Regions from separate parts of the Bradyrhizobium sp. WSM4874 genome, predicted to be linked through region 2. Evidence: riboswitches for the same ligand, from Rfam matches in the RefSeq annotation. Region 2 holds a riboswitch; the other holds the start of a gene.
The links. A riboswitch is a leader RNA that binds a small molecule or an ion and turns the genes downstream of it on or off. The one in region 2 is predicted to bind cobalamin.
Positions count from the first base shown of each region.

Region 1 (9,734 bases), on a different contig from region 2:
AGGTACGCGATCTCTGTCGGCGCATGCCGTCGCACGCCGCTTTCGGCGGTTTGACGATTGAAATCGAGAGCGTTGAAGCGATCCAGAACCTAGATCTCCTGGTCGAGGTTGCGCGTGAGGTTCGCTTTCACAACATTGGCCTTGCAATCGACAATGTCGGTGCCAATTGGCCGCAGCTGATGGGGATGACAAAATTCCCGTTCGTGAAATTGAAAGTGGATCGTCAGTTCGTAGGCGGCTGCGCGAATGGGCCCCTCAAGCGAAGGGTGTGCCGCCATATCGTTGATCTAGCCAAAGAGTACAATGTGCGCACCGTCGCCGAAGGTGTGGAGAGCCAGGCCGACCTAATCGCTGTGGCCGAACTCGGCTTCGACCTTGCGCAGGGCCATCTGTTCGGAAAAGCCATGCCACTGAAGCAATTTGCACAGTCATCTTTCAACCCCGCTCCAGCTCGTCCAAAATAGTTGCGAGTGGCTGAGTGCGGCCAAGTGACGCTCACGAGCACCGCCATGCCTACTCGGCACCAGGCATGAGGCTGAGTGCAATTCAGTCGGTCTGCAAGGCCAGTGTCGCTCGTCCCGCCGCCACTTCATGTTTCCCTCCGAAGCTTGTTATACGACAAGCCCGTTTTGGCAAGCCTCCAGCGAGTCCTCCGCGCAGCTAGCGTTGCAGCCATGAGCGAGGCTTGCACAAACCTCCAGTCGGGGTGTGTGACCGGAGGTTTGCCGAGATCCGACGTAGACCTGCGTCCGCTGGCGGTTTTTTGTCGCCGCCGGTTGAGGAAGCGTCAGCCTCGCTTGCCCCCGCGCTGACGTGCCAAGCAAACCGACGGACGCTTCCAGCGTCAAGTCGCGACTGACTCTCGCAAGAGGGCCAGACGGCTCGTAGCCTGAAATTGAAGCGACCTGTTGCTGTCGCAGATGCAACATGGTCTCAGACCCGGGACAGCCGAATTGGGCAAATTGCCCAACATTGAGCGCGTCTGCGTTTGGCACGGCATTTGAAAGGGATCGCGCATGGCATCGCTCGCCTAAGGAGTCGGAAGGCATGGCTTACAAGATCGTCGCTTCGCAATGCACCGTTTGTGGCGCATGTGAGTTCGAGTGTCCCAACGCGGCGATCAGTCTGAAGCGCGACATTTACGTTATCGATGCCAAAAAATGTACGGAGTGCGAGGGCCATTGCGACACACCGCAATGCGCGGTGGTCTGTCCGGTCCCTGACACCTGTGTCCCGTCCAAGACAGGATAGGCAGCCCGCGACCAAAAGGCCTCATCGCTCGATTTCGCGAACGAAGTTGTAGATGTGGGGCCTTGAGGAGACCACGACCGCATGGGGCGCATCGAGGTCGATTAACATCGTTATGAGCTTAAGGCGCTGAGCGACTCCGAGGACCCCCTCAAAGGGCTCTGTCGGAGGACACCGTCGAATTTGTCACGAACAAGGACAAGGCGAGGCAGACCGGCGTCGAGCGGCCACGGACGCATCGAAGCCGGCGCAAAAGTCGCTCAGCACGTGAACACCTAGTGCACCGAGAAGATCGTCTTGACCAACCTCACGGAGGCGGACGACCTCGTGCCTGGTCGCGGGCCCGCCGAACACCAAGGAGCCGACCTGATCATCCGTGCGGTCCTGGAGCGATCCGGCTTTCGAAATTTCTAGGGAGCCTTATGGGCTGTGGCCAAACGGATGCCGGCCCAGGATGATCGCACCTTCCTGACGCGCAGGTTCGAAAAGTTGCCGACGGAAAAAGCCGCCTCCTCGCGATCACACAGATACCGAAAGCGGCCCGGGTTCGTTCCGGTGGTGGAGCTCACCGTTACGCGAGCAAGGAGCGAATGCATTTCACAAGCGGAGCCTCCACAGATCCGGGCGTGTTCACCAGGCCGCGAGCAAGACCGTCGTGCCCGCCTAGTGCGCTCGTAATCGCTTGGGCAATATCGCAGCGAGAATCGGTAGGTTGACGCATCGATCCTCGTGCGCATAATTCAAGCCGTCGCGGTCTCCGGATTTCGTTTGATCCGGAGCTAAGAGGGAAGCCGGTGCAATGCCGGCGCTGCCCCCGCAACTGTAAGCGGCGAGCCGCTGTCCAATGAAGTCACTGACGCCATGCGGCTTCGGGAAGGCCGGACAGCAGCAACGACCCGTGAGCCAGGAGACCTGCCTCGACAAGATATCGTCCACGGGCGGGGCGTCCCGGTGTGCGCCAAGCAGTTGTCGCTCAGGCGATGTTCGCTGTCTGCGTCCGCCGTGGCCTTTGCCCCAACATGGGGTCTAAGCTATGTCTATCCTTTCGCTTCCCGTTGCAACACTGGGGACGTCACGCATCGGCCCACGACGCGAACTCAAATTCGCGCTCGAGAGCTACTGGGCGGGAAAGTCCAGCGAAGCCGAGCTCCTCGAGGCGGGGAGTGGACTTCGTGCCGCTAATTGGGCACGGCAGAAATCCCGCGGTGCGACCGTCATTCCTTCGAATGACTTCTCGCTCTACGACCATGTGCTCGATACCAGCCTAATGGTCGGCGCCATTCCCGACGTTTACGGCTGGACCGAAGGTCCTGTGTCGCTCAAAACCTACTTCACCATGGCGCGTGGCGCTCAGGACGGTGGTCACGCTCAGCATGGGCCCGGCGTAGCCGCACAGGAGATGACGAAGTGGTTCGATACGAACTACCACTACATGGTGCCGGAATTTCACCAGGATCAGATCTTTAGGTATGCCTCTCGGAAGCCGATCGAGGAATATGAGGAGGCAAGAAGCCTCGGTTATCAGACGCGGCCCGTCCTAGTGGGCCCAGTCACTTTCCTGAAGCTCGGCAAAAGCGTAAATCCCGCATTCAATCCGCTGTCGCTGCTTGATCGACTCCTCCCCGTCTACGTCGATGTTCTCCGCGAACTAGCCGCGCGCGGCGCTGAATGGGTTCAGCTCGACGAGCCATGCCTAGTGATGGACGTCGACAAAGCATCTCGGGCGGCTGTCCGCCGGGCCTATGCTCATTTCGCTAAGGCCGTGCCGGCCCTTAAAATCATGCTGGCCACATACTTCGGGGCTGTCGGCGACAATCTTGAAACAGTATTGGCCTTGCCCGTTGCCGGGCTTCATGTCGACCTGGTTCGTGCACCTGACCAGTTGGACGCGATTGTCGCCAGAGCCCGTAGAGATCTCGTGGTCTCGCTCGGCGTCGTTGATGGTCGCAACGTGTGGCGCTCTAATCTGCCGGCGCTACTCGACCAACTTGCTCCTATGGTCAAAAAACTGGGCAGGGACCGTGTTCAGATTGCCCCCTCCTGCTCGCTGCTTCATGTTCCGACCGACATTGAGCTAGAGATCGATCTCGATCCCAATCTGAAGACGTGGTTGGCGTTCTCAGTGCAGAAGATCAAGGAACTTTCGATATTGGGCAAAGCGCTGGCTGGCCTTGCTGCCGACGTGGCCGATGAACTCACGCTCTCAGAGGATGCATCCGTCACCCGCGAAACATCGCCGAAGATCCACAGTGCGAACGTCGCCGGACGAATGGCCGCGATCGACGATAGCATGCGCCGCCGTCGCAGTGCGTTCACCCAGCGCGCCGACGTCCAGCGCGTCGCCTTCGCATTGCCGATGTTTCCAACCACAACCATCGGATCCTTCCCGCAAACGGCGGACGTCCGCAATGCGCGTGCAGCTCATGCGCGGGGAGCGCTGAATGACACGCAGTACGAGCAGCTTCTGAAAGCGGAGACAGCCCATACCGTGCATTGGCAGGAAGATATCGGCCTGGACGTGCTCGTACACGGTGAGTTCGAGCGCAATGACATGGTTCAATACTTTGGCGAGCAGCTGTTGGGTTTCGCATTCACCAAGCACGGCTGGGTTCAGTCTTATGGCTCGCGGTGCGTTCGCCCTCCTATCCTGTTTGGAGATGTCTCCCGCCCGAAGCCCATGACCGTTAAATGGTGGCGACATGCGCAGTCTCTGACCAAAAAACCCGTCAAGGCTATGCTGACCGGACCGGTGACGATCCTGAACTGGTCGTTTGTCCGTGACGACATCCCGCGGAGCGAGACATGCCGACAGATCGCTCTCGCGATCCGAGACGAAGTCATCGACCTTGAGGCGGCTGGAGCGACCATGATCCAGATCGACGAGGCTGCGTTGCGGGAGGGATTGCCGCTGCGCAAATCGCAGTGGAAGGACTATCTCGATTGGGCAGTGGACAGTTTCCGCGTTTGCTCCTCCGCTGTCGCTGACGGAACTCAGATCCATACGCACATGTGCTATTCCGAGTTCAACGAAATCATCGATGCGATCGCAGCAATGGATGCCGACGTCATTTCAATCGAGGCGTCGCGCTCCAAAATGGAATTGCTCGACGCTTTCAAGAGCTACAAATATCCTAATGAAATCGGGCCAGGCGTCTATGACATTCATTCACCGCGCATTCCCGCAGCAGCCGAGATCAAGCAGCTGATTGTGTTGGCGCGGCAGCGGGTTTCCGATCGGCAGCTCTGGATCAATCCCGACTGCGGACTGAAAACTCGAAGATGGGAGGAGGTGCGTCCCGCGCTCGTCAATATGGTGGCCGCCGCACGCGAGTTGCGGGGTGAGGCATGATCGTACGGAGCGCGTCACCAACGTATTGTGAATAAGATGCACGCGCTTTGGGAGGTCGCGATATCTTGCGAGCTTCCTAAACCTTCCAGCGCTTGCGAATGCCGGTCTGCTTCGGCGGAGGTGATCGCATACACCCGGCGACAAGCTCGAATCCGGCGGACGACAGCATGCCGGTCATACCGATCAGGTGACATATTCCAACTCACTACCGCTCGACGCGAACCACGGCCCTATCTTTTCATTTATCCATCGCGTGGATGCGTCCCATCACAACAATCTATTTTACCGCCCTTCCGGAATTTCATACGTAATTGGCGCGTTGGCGCGGGCTTCGGGAAGATTTGCTGGCGTTGGGGCGCTGCCACATGGTGCCGCGTGACGGCAAACTGACGCTTGAGTTCCAGGACACGGCAGCCAAACCGCCTGCGGGATGGATCCCAGCTCCATCAAGGCTCCCCTTGCCAACCGGACAGCTGGCAAGTGGTGGCAAGTCTTGAACTTTCCGACAGGAGTGGAAAGCAAGCGGCTCGCTAAGTTGCGCGGAGCGATATCCGCTTCTTGTTGTTTGACGGCGAGTGCCCTCGCCGTAAATCGGTCGCCGGTAGTCCTCCCTACCGACGAAAGCTGGTGCGATGCGGAAAGCAGCGTCGCTCCTGCGTGACTTCTGCCCGGCCTCCCGTCGAGGCCGGGCATTTTTATGTATGCGTGGTGATGAGTGACAGCACAGCATCATTCATTTAGACGTCATTGCGGGGAGGCCGGTTTCTTGCGTCGCCTCTGTTGCTCTTCGTCAGGGAATGAGGCCGGTGCTGCTAAGGCTATCTGTCTATTGAAGGCTTTGGTGTCGTGTTGGTGCGCGTCGGCAGTATCGGATATTCGATCTTAGGCAGCCGACCGGTCAGCGAATTCAGAAATGAGACAATGTCGTTTTCCTCCCTATCGCTAAGCTTGGTGCCGAGCTGGATTTCACTCATCAGGGCAACAGCTTGCTTCAGGCTCCAAACCTGGCCCGAATGGAAGTAAGGGGCTCGCAACGCGACGTTCCGCAATGGCGCAGCGCGGAAGACATATTCGTCGCCAGCCGCCCTGGTAACCGCGAACCGGCCCTTATCGGCGTCCGGAAGCACGCTTGCGTCCGGCTTTTTCATCACGCCGAACGGGAAGTAGGCCTGCCCACCGAGATTAATTCCATTGTGGCAAGAGGAACATCCCTTCGCCATAAACAGTGCCAACCCTGACTTCTGCTGATCATCGAGAGCAAGTGTATTGCCCTCCAGATACTGATCGAATGGAGCCGCAGGTGTAATGAGAGTCGCTTCAAAAGCCTCGATCGCCTTCGCAAAATTTTCAAAGGTGACCGATCTCGCTTCGTTCGGAAAAGCGTTCTTGAACAAGGCGACGTAGCTGGGCATTGAGTTCAAGATACCGAGCACATGATCCGGAGTCGCATTCATTTCGGCACTCGCCTGCACCGGGCCGGTGGCTTGCGCCTTGAGGTCCGCGGCGCGTCCGTCCCAGAATTGCGCCACATTGAACACTGCGTTGTAGACGGTTGGGGCCCGACGTAGGCCGACCTTCCAGCCGTGACCAACGGAGGTCGGACCGGCATCGACTCCGCCGGTGCCGAGATTGTGGCACGTATTGCAGCTAATGATCCCGCTCGCCGATAGCCGCGGATCGAAGAACAGCATCTTGCCAAGCTCGACCTTTCCATGCGTCACCGGATTGTTTTTTACCGCAGGAATCACCGAGGGGATTGGATGGAAGATCTGCTTGGCGTTTCTCATCAGATCATCGTCGGCGTTAGCTCCTGACGACATCAGCAGCCCAATAGCGAAAATAGATGCTTCAGCGACAAGCCGAAGCTCCGGGATCGACATGTTCATACACCGCCTCATTAGTTCTGATTGTTAAACAAGGAAAGGAAACAGTCGAAAGCGATGCCACGCGTTCCTCGACGGTCCGGCGCAGCATGCAGCGGATCCTCCGAAGCGAGGCTGCATCAAAATGTACGACTTTGAGGAGCTCGCCGCGGCGTTCACGCACGGACTTGAGGGGCTCATGTGATTCGCGAGTTCGCTTTGAGCTTAGATCGCGGCCTTTCTGTTGGTCGATCAGACTAGCGCCTCAACTTCGGCCTGATGGTCGGTCTGACAACAACAAGTGTGGCGCAAGTAGTAAGCTGTCCGGTGGCCGCATCGGTGCTCCATCGAGCGATTGGGTGGCCAATACGCTCCCGCAAAGTTGATGTATCCGTCTTACACCAATGGCCGCGCTCAGCGCTCACGGTGTCATTGGCCAATTAGCAACTGCGATGCCAGTTGCGTCCGAGATGCAAGTTGCTGATTTAGTTGTAGAACGGGTCCGGACGAACAAACAAAGTCGGATGTCTTGGTTTGATCACTACATTCAGTGTCACAGATGCCACAAGCGCCAGGCCCGGCTAGAGTGATAGCAGATACCTTTGTGGTGAGGTTCGCTTGCCAGCTTGCCGGCCGCACGCGGGAACGGCGGTAACAAGACCTACGCAGCTGGGCGAGACACTGAGCCGAGGCGCCCGGCAGTGCGCATCGTTCACGATTTCGCCGAGCCCTGCCGACTGAAGCCTCTCCGACTCATATCCCGGCCGCTCTGGCGCGCCGCCGCCGCGAAGCCCGGCTCGTTCGTAAAGGACGAGTCTCCGAACCGAACATGGCTTGATTCAATTCCACCTGAGGTTCGCTGGCATGGCAATTGCCGTGCCCAACTCTGAAAGGCGCGGCTGCCCAGAGTTTGACAGTGCGACCGTCTGATTGATCGCTACTCCAATTCGACAGGTGACCAGCCTGACCCCTGATCCGGCGGGTGTTGGTTGGATTACCTAGTCGGCCCACTCACGGGCTGCTGCTAGCTTTTGAAATCCTGCGCGCTGGGGCAAAATAAGCTGAACTTCTGCAGGAGCAACCGCTACTTCGTGCTCTTGCGTTGAATGATGCCGATACAAGAGGACACGCTGGGAGGAGACCGTGACATCAGTCCGCAGATGGCCCAAGTCCTGAGATTTATCGGCGTGTTAGCGAGGAAGAACGTGATTGAGCACTTGTCCATGGCTGGTTCAAGTTGGATACGGTATCCGTGATGACGTCGATTGACGAGCGCTTGAATGAGATCAGATCCGTACGGAATGACATTTGGCGTTGTCGCAGAAGGCTTCAAAGCGAGCTAGATGATCTCCAGCGTAAGATGCTCGAAGAGCGTCTGCTTGAGCGGCAGTCTGCCTTTGAACGGCTCGTCTCGGCCACGTTTCCTTTTACATTGAGATTGTGAAGCAAAATTTCGGGACCTGTGCCGCGGGAGCATTCCGCGTTAAATAGCGTCCGCTCACAGAGCGCCTGCGCCTGGGTCAGGAATGTAGCGCTCCGGCGCCGCGGGCCGTCGCGCCTCTCATGGCCGCCGCCGACCTGAAAAGCTCGGCCCATAGCCTTGGTTCACCGACGTGCTGCCCGCTGCGCACCGATAATGAAATCGGCCGGCCCCGTCCAAGGGCACTGCCGGGGGATACCGCTCGCCTGGCTTCTGCGACACCGCAGTCACCTGAGTAACGTTGATCCGGCAGAGCGATCGAAGGAGCTTGAATCGCCCGTAGCGTCAGATTGTACAGAGCAGAGAACGATGTTTCAGTTCAGGTGCAGTCGAATGATAAGACCCGCTCTCGCTTTTGTACTATGTTCCGCTCTCGAGTGGATCGGGCTAGGTATGGGGGCGGTTGCGGAAACAAGGCGGTACGCGTGCACGATCACTGCCGCCGATCGAGAGCCGGCCGGAGTTCGGAATGAGCGGGTTATTCTCACCGTTCAATATGGCTGCCGGATCGCAGGTGGTCTCTTGACCGACGCGGGGATCACAGCAGTGTCGGTCAGCGAGTGGGCTGCTGACAAAAGGACATACTTGGCCTCCATGGAATTTCACCACGCGCTGGAGGGAGTTGCACTTGGGCAACTCTCCGAGGCGACCGACTTCTCTAGCATGGAAGGCGAGCAAGGCATTGGGGTCGCAACTTCCGGCACGACAGTTTTCACATTCGCATCTGGTTCATTGGCCGACCTTTCAGGGAAGACCCTTAAATTCACGACAAAACCCACCGGCCTACGTAGCTTCGAGTTGGAGTTCACAGACTGGCCAGAATCTCTTCTATGGAAGTGACGCGTGTCTTACGCTGAATTCCGCAGGCGCGCGCACAGGAATACTGTCCATACTCTTAAGTACACACATATGTGCTCCCCGGCCAATATATGCCGTCCCCCAAGACGAGCACACCTGCAACAGGTTAAGCCAAAACTCCGAAGGCACTCGAGCGCGGTAGAGCGTTCAAATTGACCTTCACGCGGTCCGATCAGCAGCTCTTTTGGCTGCCGATCCGCATATGGGACGATCTGGCCTCGCATGGCAGCGCCTGCGCGACACGGAAGCTATCAACACGGAATAAACGCAGCTCGATCATGAGCACGAAGAAGAAGTTGCCGGCCAACCGCCTGCCGAACGCCGACGAGTACCAACTCAAGGCAGCCCTCATTGTACAACTGAAGCGGTTGATGGCGGAGCGGGGATCACTCAGACCGAAGCCGCGAAGCTCGTCGGCGTGAAGCAGCCCAACATCTCCAAGCTGCTTCGAGGGCAGTTCACGGAAAGCCGCTGCGCATGCTGGCGGCGTTCGATCAGGACGTCGAAGTAAAGGTAAAGCCACAAAGCGTGGCGAAGGGGGCCGGATCACGTTTATTCGGGCCTAAGAGCTGCCGAAAGGGTGATATCTAACCATACGGCGGCAAAAGCGCTCATGAACTCACCCTGCAGTGCCCGATCGGCAATCGGGGTTCGGCTGACTGAATCCTTCGCCCCCGCTGTTCTCGCCGAGACCCGCCAGCGTTTCCAGGAACAACTGGGCGAAGGACGCGAGGTCGCCCGAGAGACCGAAGCGCTCCAGCAGGAGCGCGAGAAGCTCAAAAGGGAAGATTAACGGGTCGAACGCTAGGTCGTGAACCGACGCGGCGGTTTAGTGCAGCAGCCAACTCGTCCCTACAGAAGCGAAAGGCGCGCGAGGCAGAGCGATCGATTCGGAGGAGATGATCTCCGCTTGCACGACGGGCATCGTCCATCCAGA
Region 1 is NZ_JBVVPR010000021.1:38,733-48,466, reverse strand. It holds gene AC0L3P_RS21760 (EAL domain-containing response regulator) at 1-464, shown strand, start outside; gene AC0L3P_RS21755 (4Fe-4S binding protein) at 1,048-1,251, shown strand; cobalamin riboswitch at 1,983-2,182, shown strand; gene metE (5-methyltetrahydropteroyltriglutamate--homocysteine S-methyltransferase) at 2,282-4,597, shown strand; gene AC0L3P_RS21745 (cytochrome-c peroxidase) at 5,416-6,483, opposite strand; gene AC0L3P_RS21740 (hypothetical protein) at 8,462-8,779, shown strand; gene AC0L3P_RS21735 (hypothetical protein) at 8,950-9,219, shown strand.
Region 1: another riboswitch for cobalamin. It lies ahead of metE (5-methyltetrahydropteroyltriglutamate--homocysteine S-methyltransferase); the one in region 2 lies ahead of AC0L3P_RS04075 (TonB-dependent receptor).

Region 2 (9,734 bases):
GGTCGGCGTCTCCGAGGTGCACTTCATCCTCGGCTCGACCTTGTTCCTGCTGTTTGGCGCGGCGCCCGCGGCCTTCGGTCTCGCGTTCGGCCTGCTATTCCAAGGCATCTTCTTCGAGCCGCCCGACCTGCCGCAATATGGCATGAACGTCACCACGCTGCTGGTGCCGTTGTTCGGAATCCAGGCGATCGCCACGCGGATCATTTCGCGCAACACGGCCTATGTCGATCTGAAGTATCGCCAGGCGCTGGCGCTTTCGACGACCTATCAGGCGGGTGTCATCGCCTGGGTGGCGTTCTGGGCGCTTTATGGATCGGGCTTCGGTGCGACCAACCTCGCCAACATCGCGACCTTCGCGGCGTCCTATGCGCTGGTCATCGTGATCGAGCCGCTCGCCGATCTCGGCGTGCTGGCGCTGGCGAAGTCATTGCGCGGCGTCACCGCATCCAGCCTCGTCACGCCGCGTTTGCACAACGCGGCCTAGAGACAAGCGAACGGGCGGCCGTCATGGCCGCCCTTCGCGGGCACGATGCTCACGCTCTCCCTGATAGGCATCGGTTGCGGCGATCCCGAGCAGCTCACGCGCGCCGCGATCACTGCCATCAACGCGGCCGACCTCGTCCTGATCCCGCGCAAGGGGACGGCCAAGTCCGACCTCGCCGATCTCAGGCGGACGATCTGCGCAGATGTGCTCACTAGCGACAAGACGCGCGTTGCAGAGTTCGATCTGCCCGTGCGCGACGCCGCTGAAGCGGATTATCGCAAGGGCGTGGACGATTGGCACGATGCCGTCGCCGCGGCCTGGTCGCAGACGATCGCAGATCGTCTCGAAGGCGAGGGCAAGGTCGCGCTGCTGATCTGGGGCGATCCCTCGCTTTATGATTCCTCGCTGCGCATTGCGCGGCGGCTCAATCCCTTGCCGAAAATCGAGGTCGTGCCCGGCATCACCTCGATCCAGGCGCTGTGTGCGGCGCATGCGCTGCCGCTCAACGACATCGGCGAGCCCGTCCTGGTCACGACTGGCCGCCGCTTGCGCGATGGCGGTTGGCCCCAAGGTGTCGATACCGTCGTGGTGATGCTCGACGGGGGCACGGCGTTCCACTCGCTTGATCCGGCGGGCCTGCACATCTGGTGGGGGGCCTATCTCGGCATGCCCGATCAGATCGTCATGTCCGGCGCGCTGGCCGAGATCGGCCCGCGTATCATCGCCGTCCGGCAAGAGGCGCGCGAACGGCACGGCTGGATCATGGACAGTTACATCCTCAAGCGCAGGCTGTGAGGCAAGCGAGGCAGCATGCTCCCCGAATGGGTCACCCAACAATGCCCCGATATCTCCGCAGTCCATCGCGAGGCGGCGGTGGCGCGGCAGGCGCAACTGACGAAACCGACCGGCGCGCTCGGCCGGCTCGAGCAGCTCGCGATCGAGCTTGCCGGCCTGCAAGCAACCGAGCAGCCGCGCGCGGCGCGGGTGCCGATCATCATCTTTGCCGGCGATCACGGCATCGTCGCGCAGGGCGTCTCGGCCTATCCGCAAGAAGTGACCATCGCGATGCTGGCGAATTTCGCCTCCGGCGGCGCCGCGATCTCGGTGCTCGCGCGTGAGCTGGGGTCCAGCCTGGAGGTCGTCGATGCCGGCACACTGGCGCAGGAGGAGATGGCCGGAATCGTGACCGACAAGCCGCGCAGCGGCACGCGCGATTTCAGCATCGAAGCTGCGCTCACCCCCGCAGAGCTGGCATTCGCCTTCGAAGCCGGCAGACGTGCGGTGACGCGCGCACAGGCCGGGCAGCCCGATCTTCTGATCTTCGGCGAGATGGGCATCGGCAACACCACGACATCGGCGGCGATCGCGGCCGGCTTGCTCGGCGTGAGCGCCGCGGAGATCGCGGGCAGCGGCACCGGCATCGACGCGGCCGGCCGTGCGCACAAGGCGCGGGTGATCGATGCTGCAATCGCACGCCATGCCATTGCAGGCGCTTCGCCCGAAAAGATCCTGTGCGCCGTCGGCGGTCTCGAGATCGCGGTCATCTGCGGCGCCATCATTGCGGCCGCGCAAGCCCGCATCCCCGTGCTGATCGACGGCTTCATCGTGTCGGTGGCGGCGCTGGCGGCGGCGCGGCTCAACCCGTCGTGCCAGCCGTTCCTGCTGGCCTCGCACCAGTCCGCCGAGCAGGGGCATCGGCTGGTGCTTCGCGCGCTGAATGTGCAGCCGTTGATCAGCCTCGATCTCAGGCTCGGCGAAGGATCGGGCGCGGCCATCGCGCTGCCGCTGGTGCGGTCGGCGTGTGCGCTCCACAACGGCATGGCGACCTTTGCGCAGGCCAATGTGCCGGATCGTCCGGCCTGATCAAATCATCGGCTGATTGACGGAGCCGACGCGCCAACCGGTCGCGAGCCGGTCGATCCGGGTCAGCGACAGCGGATCGATCACAAAGCGCAGGGCCGCTTGTGGCGTCAGATCCAGCGCGATGCACAGCGCCGCGCGGATCGTGCCGGAATGCACGACGAGCGTTGCGGCCCCGGCGCCGATCTTTGACAGCCCCAGCCGGACGCGCGCGACCTGTTCCTCAAAGCTCTCGCCGCCCGGCGGCCGTCCGCGCGCCGCATCGCTCCAGAACCGTGCATAGGCCTCGCCACCGGTCGCGGCGAGTTCGTCATGCCGACGGCCGGTCCAGTCACCAAAATTTTGCTCGCGGAATTCGTCCAGCTGCAGCGGCTCGAGACCCAGCGCGCGGGCCGTCTCGACCGTGCGCCGCGACGGGCTCGCATAGCTCGCGGCGTCCCGCGGCAGGCGCTGGCGCAGCGCCTCCAGCTGCGCGCGAGCGCCGAGATCCGCTGGCGCGTCGGCTGCATGGATCGTCCCCGTGACGCCATCGACGGGCGCGTGCCGTATCAGCCAGAGGAAGGTCTCGCCTTCCATGCTTATCTCCAAGGAAACTGGTCGTTGTGGCAATAACGCCGCAACTGGCACATTGACTCTGTCTGGATCGTAATCCTAGATGCTTGCGACGGTTTCCCCGAGAGGGGATGAAAAGGGAATGCGGTGCGGGGACCTTGTCCCCAATGCCGTGGCTGCCCCCGCAACTGTAAGCGGCGAATCTTGCGTCACATGCCACTGGGTATCTCGGTCCCGGGAAGGCGACGCAAGGTACTGACCCGCGAGCCAGGAGACCTGCCGTCAGCCGTGGTCACACGCGAAGATGTCGGTCGGGGAGTACAGACATTCGGCTTCATCGGAAGGTTGGGAGCCGGAAGATGGGACCTTGGTTCGCTGTGACGTGCCACTGACGTCATACCGAGGTCCGAGACCGTGTCTCCTGTTCGCATTGTACGACCGCGCGCGTTCCTGCTTGCATCCGCCGCACTCACATCCTTTGCCGTTCTTGATCCCTCCGCCGCGCTGGCGCAGCAGGCTCGCGAACCTCTGCCGCCGGTCGAAGTAACGCCCGCCCAATCCCGCAAGCAGGCCAAGCCCGCCGCGCGGGAGGCGCAGGGCCCACGCCGCGCAGCAGCGCGCCCGCCAGAGGCCGCATCTGTACCGCCCAGGCCTGTCGTGCCGATCGCGGCAGCACAGACGCCGCTCAATACCAATGCCGTCGCCGAAAGCGCCTCGCGCCTCGGCCTGACCGTGCGCGAAACGCCCGCGACCGTGGAGGTGATCTCGGCCGCAACCATGCGCGAGCAGGGCTATCGCACCGTGTCCGACGTCGCGCAGGGCGCGGTGGGCGTCACATCCGGCGACAATCCGGCCGAGCCTTCGGCTTTCTCCATGCGCGGCTTCACCAACAGCCAGATCAACACGCTCTACAACGGCATCAAGATCGGTCCGCAGAACATGACCTCGCGGATCACCGACACGGCCAATCTGGAGGCTGTCGAATTCCTGAAGGGTCCGGCGTCACTGATGTCGGGCGAGGGCGCCGCCGGCGGCGCGATCAACTTCGTCACCAAGCAGCCGCACACCGGAGCGATCCGGAACGAGGCGGATTTCTCCTGGGATTCGCTGAACTCGTTCCGGGCGCATTACGGCTCGGGCGGCAGCACCAATGTGCAGGGGCTGGACTACCGCTTCGACGTCAGCCGTTCCTCGCTCAACGGCTTTGCCGACGACACCAACACCAAGACGCTCGACGTGTCGGGCCAGCTCAACTACCGCATCTCCGACAGCCTCAAGGTCTGGGGTGCGATCGAGTATCGGGAAGATCGCTCGAAAGCTTATTGGGGTGCGCCGCTGGTGCCGATCGCCTTCAGCGGCTCGCATGCGACGACGGGGATCGTGTCCGGCAATTACGTCTCGAACTACAACAAAACCAATCTCGGTGCGGTCACGATCGACGATCGCACCTTCAACACCAACTACAACGTCCTCGATAATCGCAACGTCGCACAGGAGGTCTGGCTGCGCGGCGGTTTCGAGCTGAAGCTGGCGCCCGACCTGACGCTGAAGAGTCAGGCCTATGGTTACGGCGCAGAGCGAACATGGTTCAACAACGAGATCGAGGCGTTCAATTCCGGTACCAACATGGTTGACCGTGAGCGCTTCTATGTCGCGCACAGCCAACGCCTGGTCGGCAACATCACCGACCTGATCTGGGATGCGAATATCGCCGGCTTTGACAATCGCCTGGTCACGACGTTGTCCTCAAGCTACCTTGATTTCGTGAGGCCGGGCGCCGCAAATTTCCCCGGCGATTCCGTTCCGCTGGTCGATCCGCCTCGCGGCTATTACGGCCTGCTCACCATACAGCAGCAGACCGCGCGCATCGACAACGAGGCGCTGTCGTTCGAGGATCGGCTGAAGCTCACGCGCAGCTTCGCGCTGGTTGGCGGCCTGCGTGTCGAGCATATCGGGCTCGACCGCAATTCGACCGACAAGTTCGGTCTGGAGAAGGCGAACTTCCCGTTCTCGCAATCCTGGGTCCCGACCACGGGCCGCATCGGCTACACGTGGGAAGCGGTTCCGGGCCTGACCTTCTTCAGCCAATATGCGACCGGCGCCGACATCGCGGCCAACAACATCTTCCTGCTCAATCCGACTGATCCGCTCAACCTGACCACCGCGCGCACCTATGAGACCGGCGTCAAGCACCTGTTCTGGGACAACCGGGCGGAGTGGTCGTTCTCGGCCTATGACATCCTGCGCAAGAACGTCTATGCCGCGGCCGGCGGCATGCAGCTCAACCTTGCCGGACGGCAGGAGTCGAAGGGCGCCGAGCTTGCCGCGTCCGTGCGTCCGATCGAGCCTCTGCGCCTCTGGGGCAACATCGCCTATGTCGATGCGCGCTACGCCGACTACGATTTTGTCGGCGGCTCGTTTTCCGGCAACACGCCGCCGAACGTGCCGCGCGTCGTCGCCAATGCCGGCGCGTCGTACCGTTTCTTCACGCCCTGGGCGGTCGAGCTCGGTATCACCGGCCGCCATGTCGGCGACCGCTACAACACTGATGCCAACACGGTGACGCTGAAGGCCTACACCGTGGCCGATGTCTACGCCTTCGTCGACATCCCCAAGACCGTGTTCAACGCTGTCGACCAGGCCCGCCTGTCTTTCCGGGTGCGCAACATCGCCGACAAGCGTTACGCGATCTGGGGCGATCCGTTCTACCCAGACCAGATCCTGCTGGGCGCACCGCGCACCTATGAGATCTCGGCCGCGTTCAAATGGTAGGACGCTGATCGATGATGCGCACGATCGTCCTGCTGCATCGATGGCTCGGGATCGCGTTCTGCCTGCTGTTCGCGATGTGGTTCGCGACGGGAATCGTGATGCACTTCGTTCCGTTCCCATCTCTGACGGAAACGGAACGTTTTGCCGGGCTCGTGCCGCTGGCTAGCGCTGAGACGAGGATTGCGGTCGCCGATGCCGTGGCCGCAAGCGGCATCGCGGATGCGACGCGCGTTCGCCTGATCCAGCGCAGCGACGGACCGCTCTATGTCGTCTCGGGGCCATCCCGCGCAAACGCAGTCCGCGCCTCCGATGGGGCCGACGCGTCGGTCAAATCATTCGACGTCGCGATCGCCATCGCGCGAGATCACGCGCGCAGCCGTGGGCTGGATGCCGCGCGGGCCGCGATCGTTGCGCGCTCGGACTATGATCAATGGAGTGTGCCGAACGGCTTCGACCGCCATCGGCCCTTGTTTCGGGCTGCCCTGGGCGACGCCGCCGCAACGGAGCTCTATGTTTCCTCGCTCACCGGCGAGATCGTCCTGGATACGACGCGCAGCGAGCGGACCTGGAATCTGGTCGGCAGCGTGCTGCACTGGATCTATCCAACGGTGCTGCGAAGCAATTGGTCGCTGTGGGATCGCGTGGTCTGGACCTTGTCGCTGCTGGCCCTGATCGCGGCTTTGCTCGGCACTGTGCTCGGGCTTGCGCGGATCAAAGCTCGAGGCGGTCTGATCGACTCGCCCTATCGTGGCTGGCATGCGCTGCATCATCTCATCGGCCTCGCGGCGATGGTCTTCGTGCTGACCTGGATTTTCAGCGGCTGGCTCTCCATGGATCACGGGCGACTATTCTCGCGTGGGCAATTGACCTCGGCCGAATCCAGCGTGATGAACGCCGCACCGAACTGGACGGCTGCCCCATCGATCGATCGGCAGCCTGGAGCGCCGTCGGCCCGTGAGACCGAATGGTTTGCATTCAACGGCACTCTCTATCGGCGGGATCGGACGGGCCTTGCCGCTCAGACCTTGATCAAGGCAGGGGATGCGCCCCGCGATCGACCAACGGGATCTCTGGATGTGCACGAGGTCGAGAGGCTGACAACGCGCCTCGCAGCCGGCTGCGCAGTACCGTCCGTGCTTGCCGACAACGACAACTATCCCGCGCAGTCCACCGTCCCGGGTGCCCCGGTCTACCGCTCCTGCTGCGGCGACCTCTGGTTCGACATCGACGGCGCGGACGGCAACTTGCTGCAAAGGCTGGATTCGTCGCGGCGGGTCTATCGCTGGTTCTACGGCGCACTGCACACGCTGGATTTTCCGGTCCTGGTCGCGCATCCGTTGCTGCGTGACGGCTTGGTCGTCGGGCTCTGCGCCCTCGGCTTTCTGTTCTCCATCACGGGCATTGTCATCGGCTGGCGCCGCCTGCGTCCCTCGTTTGCAGCCTGAGGCCTGGAGTGAGGTCGCGATGCGTTGAGCGGGCAAAACCACCGCTTACTGATCGTACAATAAAGAGAGGCTGAGCCGACTGGCATGCATAGCTCATGAGCACTCGCAGGGCCCTTAGCGCCGGTCTATCGCCTGCAAATTAGACAGTCCGTGCGCGGCGCGTGGATTGCACTGCAGCGGATGTGGCGTTTCGTCCGCGAAAATGCGTGGTGCGCCGCACTTTTCTCGCGTGGAACGATCCACACCGGCGTGCACTCCCTGCGGGCAGCGCTGCACTAAAATGTGCCTCCGCGCGTCCTGCCCGTCGCGGGCTGGTCCAATGCGTTGCGACAACTCTGGCCCTATCCCGAGCCCATCGCTCTGTCGCACGCTCGCAAGCGGTGGCATGACAGGGGATGATGATGAGCGCTCTCGGTTTGCGATTGAACCTGGCGATGGACGGGAAGGACCCGGCGTCCGGTTCGAACGTCGTTCGCAGCTGACCCACACATGAGCACTGACGAAAATCACTGGGAGGTCGGCACCGACATCGGCGGCACCTTCACCGACATCATCGCAATCCGGCACTCCCCCGCGGAGGCGCGGATCGCGAAAGTGCCGTCGCGACCTCAGGCTCCGGTTCAGGCGATGCTGGAGGCCATTGAGGCGGTCGGCCTGCGCAAGAGCGAGGTCAAGCGCTTCGTCCACGGCACCACGCGTGTGACCAACGCCATCGTCGAGGGACGGCTGCCGAAAGTGGCGCTGGTGGCGACCGAAGGCTTTGCCGACGTGCTGGAGATCGCGCGCTATCGCCGCCGCGATCTTTATCGTCTCGATGTCCCGCCGAAATCGCCGCCGCTGGTGCCGCCGGAACGATGTTTTGGCCTTGCCGAGCGCCTCGACCACGAGGGAACGGTGCTGAAGGCGCTGGATGAAGCGGAGATCGAGCGCCTGGTCGCCTGGCTGAAAGCAACCGGCGTTCAGAGCGTCGCGGTCGCACTGCTTCACGCCTATGCCAATCCCGTCCACGAGAAGATGCTCGGCGAGCGCCTCAAGGGCGTCGTTGCCCACGTTTCGCTGTCGCACGAGGTCAATCCCGAGGCGCGTGAATATGAGCGGACTTCGGCGACCGTGTTCAACGCCGCCGCCATGCCGATCGCGGTGGAATATCTGAGCGAGCTGGAGCAGCGGCTGCCGATCGGCCCCGGCCTGCAGGTGTTTCATTCGGCCGGTGCCATGGTCCCGATCTCGGCCGTGAAGCGGCGGCCGCTGGTGATGGCCATGTCGGGCCCCGCGGCCGGCGTCTCCGCATCGGTCAGCATCGCGCGTCAGCTCGGCACGTCGCGTATGCTGACGTTCGACATGGGCGGCACCACCACCGACGTGTGCCTGATCGTCGACGGCCAAGCCGAGATGACCGACGGTCGCATGCTCGGCGACAAGCCGCTGCGCCAGCCGATGCTCGCGGTTCATTCGATCGGGGCGGGCGGCGGATCGATCGTCCGTAATGGTCCCGGTGGCCTGACCGTCGGGCCGGAAAGCGCCGGCTCCGAGCCGGGACCGGCCTGCTACGGCCGCGGTGGTGCCGAGCCGACCATCACCGACGCCAACGCCGTGCTCGGTTATCTCAATCCCGAAACCAGGCTTGGCGACCGGATCGGAATCGATATCAAGGCAGCCAATGACGTCATCGCGCCGATCGCGCGCGCGTTGGGGCTGAGCCTGACCGAAACCGCGCTCGGCATCATCAAGGTCGCGAATGCGACAATGGCGCGTGCGCTCCGCCGCGTCACAGTCGAGCGCGGCATCGACGGACGCGACTGCACGCTTCTCGCTTTCGGCGGTGGTGGCCCGATGCACGCCGCGGGTCTTGCCGATCTCTACGGGATCGCCGAGGTCGTCGTTCCCAGCGCATCGAGTGCGTTTTCGGCGCTGGGCTGCCTCACTGCCGACTTCAGCTTCCTCCAGCAGCAAACCCTGCGCGCTGCGCTTGACGGCATCGACGTCGCCCGTGTGTTCGAGCGGATCGAGGTGCTGATCGACGATGCATCGGCGCCGCTGATTGCCAACGGCGTTGCCGCGACCGAGATTCAGATCGAGCTGGTGGCCTTGATGCGCTACGCGGCGCAGAACGACGCTATTCCGGTGCCGTTCGCGCGACCGCTCGATGTTATCAGGCTGAAGAAGGATTTTCTGGCCCGGCACCATGAGCTGTTCGGCTATGCGACGAGCGAGAGCTGCGTCATCGAATCCGTGCGGGTGCAGGCACGCCGTCCCTCGAGCACCGTCGTGAGCCGGCCGGCCACCGCGGTCAGGACGGTATCCACCGGCGAGCGCAGCTGCTCGTTCGATGGCTTTCACGACGTCGCGACAAGCATCATCGATCGCGCCTCGCTGACCGAAATCGTCAGCGGCCCGGCCATCATTGAAGACGCATGGTCGACCGTGGTAGTCCCGCCCGGCTGGCAGGCGAGGCCGGATGTTTCAGGCAATTTGTTCCTGACGCGAGGGGCCGTATGAAGCTCGATCCGTTCGTCGTCGAGGTCATCAGGCACGGGCTCTCGGCCGCGGCCGAGGAGATGAGTCTGGTGATGACGCGCTCGGCGCGCTCGCCGCTGCTGCGCGAGGCCGGCGACCTGTCG
Region 2 is NZ_JBVVPR010000003.1:35,258-44,991, reverse strand. It holds gene AC0L3P_RS04095 (energy-coupling factor ABC transporter permease) at 1-484, shown strand, start outside; gene cobF (precorrin-6A synthase (deacetylating)) at 530-1,279, shown strand; gene cobT (nicotinate-nucleotide--dimethylbenzimidazole phosphoribosyltransferase) at 1,295-2,347, shown strand; gene AC0L3P_RS04080 (histidine phosphatase family protein) at 2,348-2,920, opposite strand; cobalamin riboswitch at 2,993-3,194, shown strand; gene AC0L3P_RS04075 (TonB-dependent receptor) at 3,311-5,668, shown strand; gene AC0L3P_RS04070 (PepSY domain-containing protein) at 5,680-7,113, shown strand; gene AC0L3P_RS04065 (hydantoinase/oxoprolinase family protein) at 7,603-9,612, shown strand; gene AC0L3P_RS04060 (hydantoinase B/oxoprolinase family protein) at 9,609-9,734, shown strand, end outside.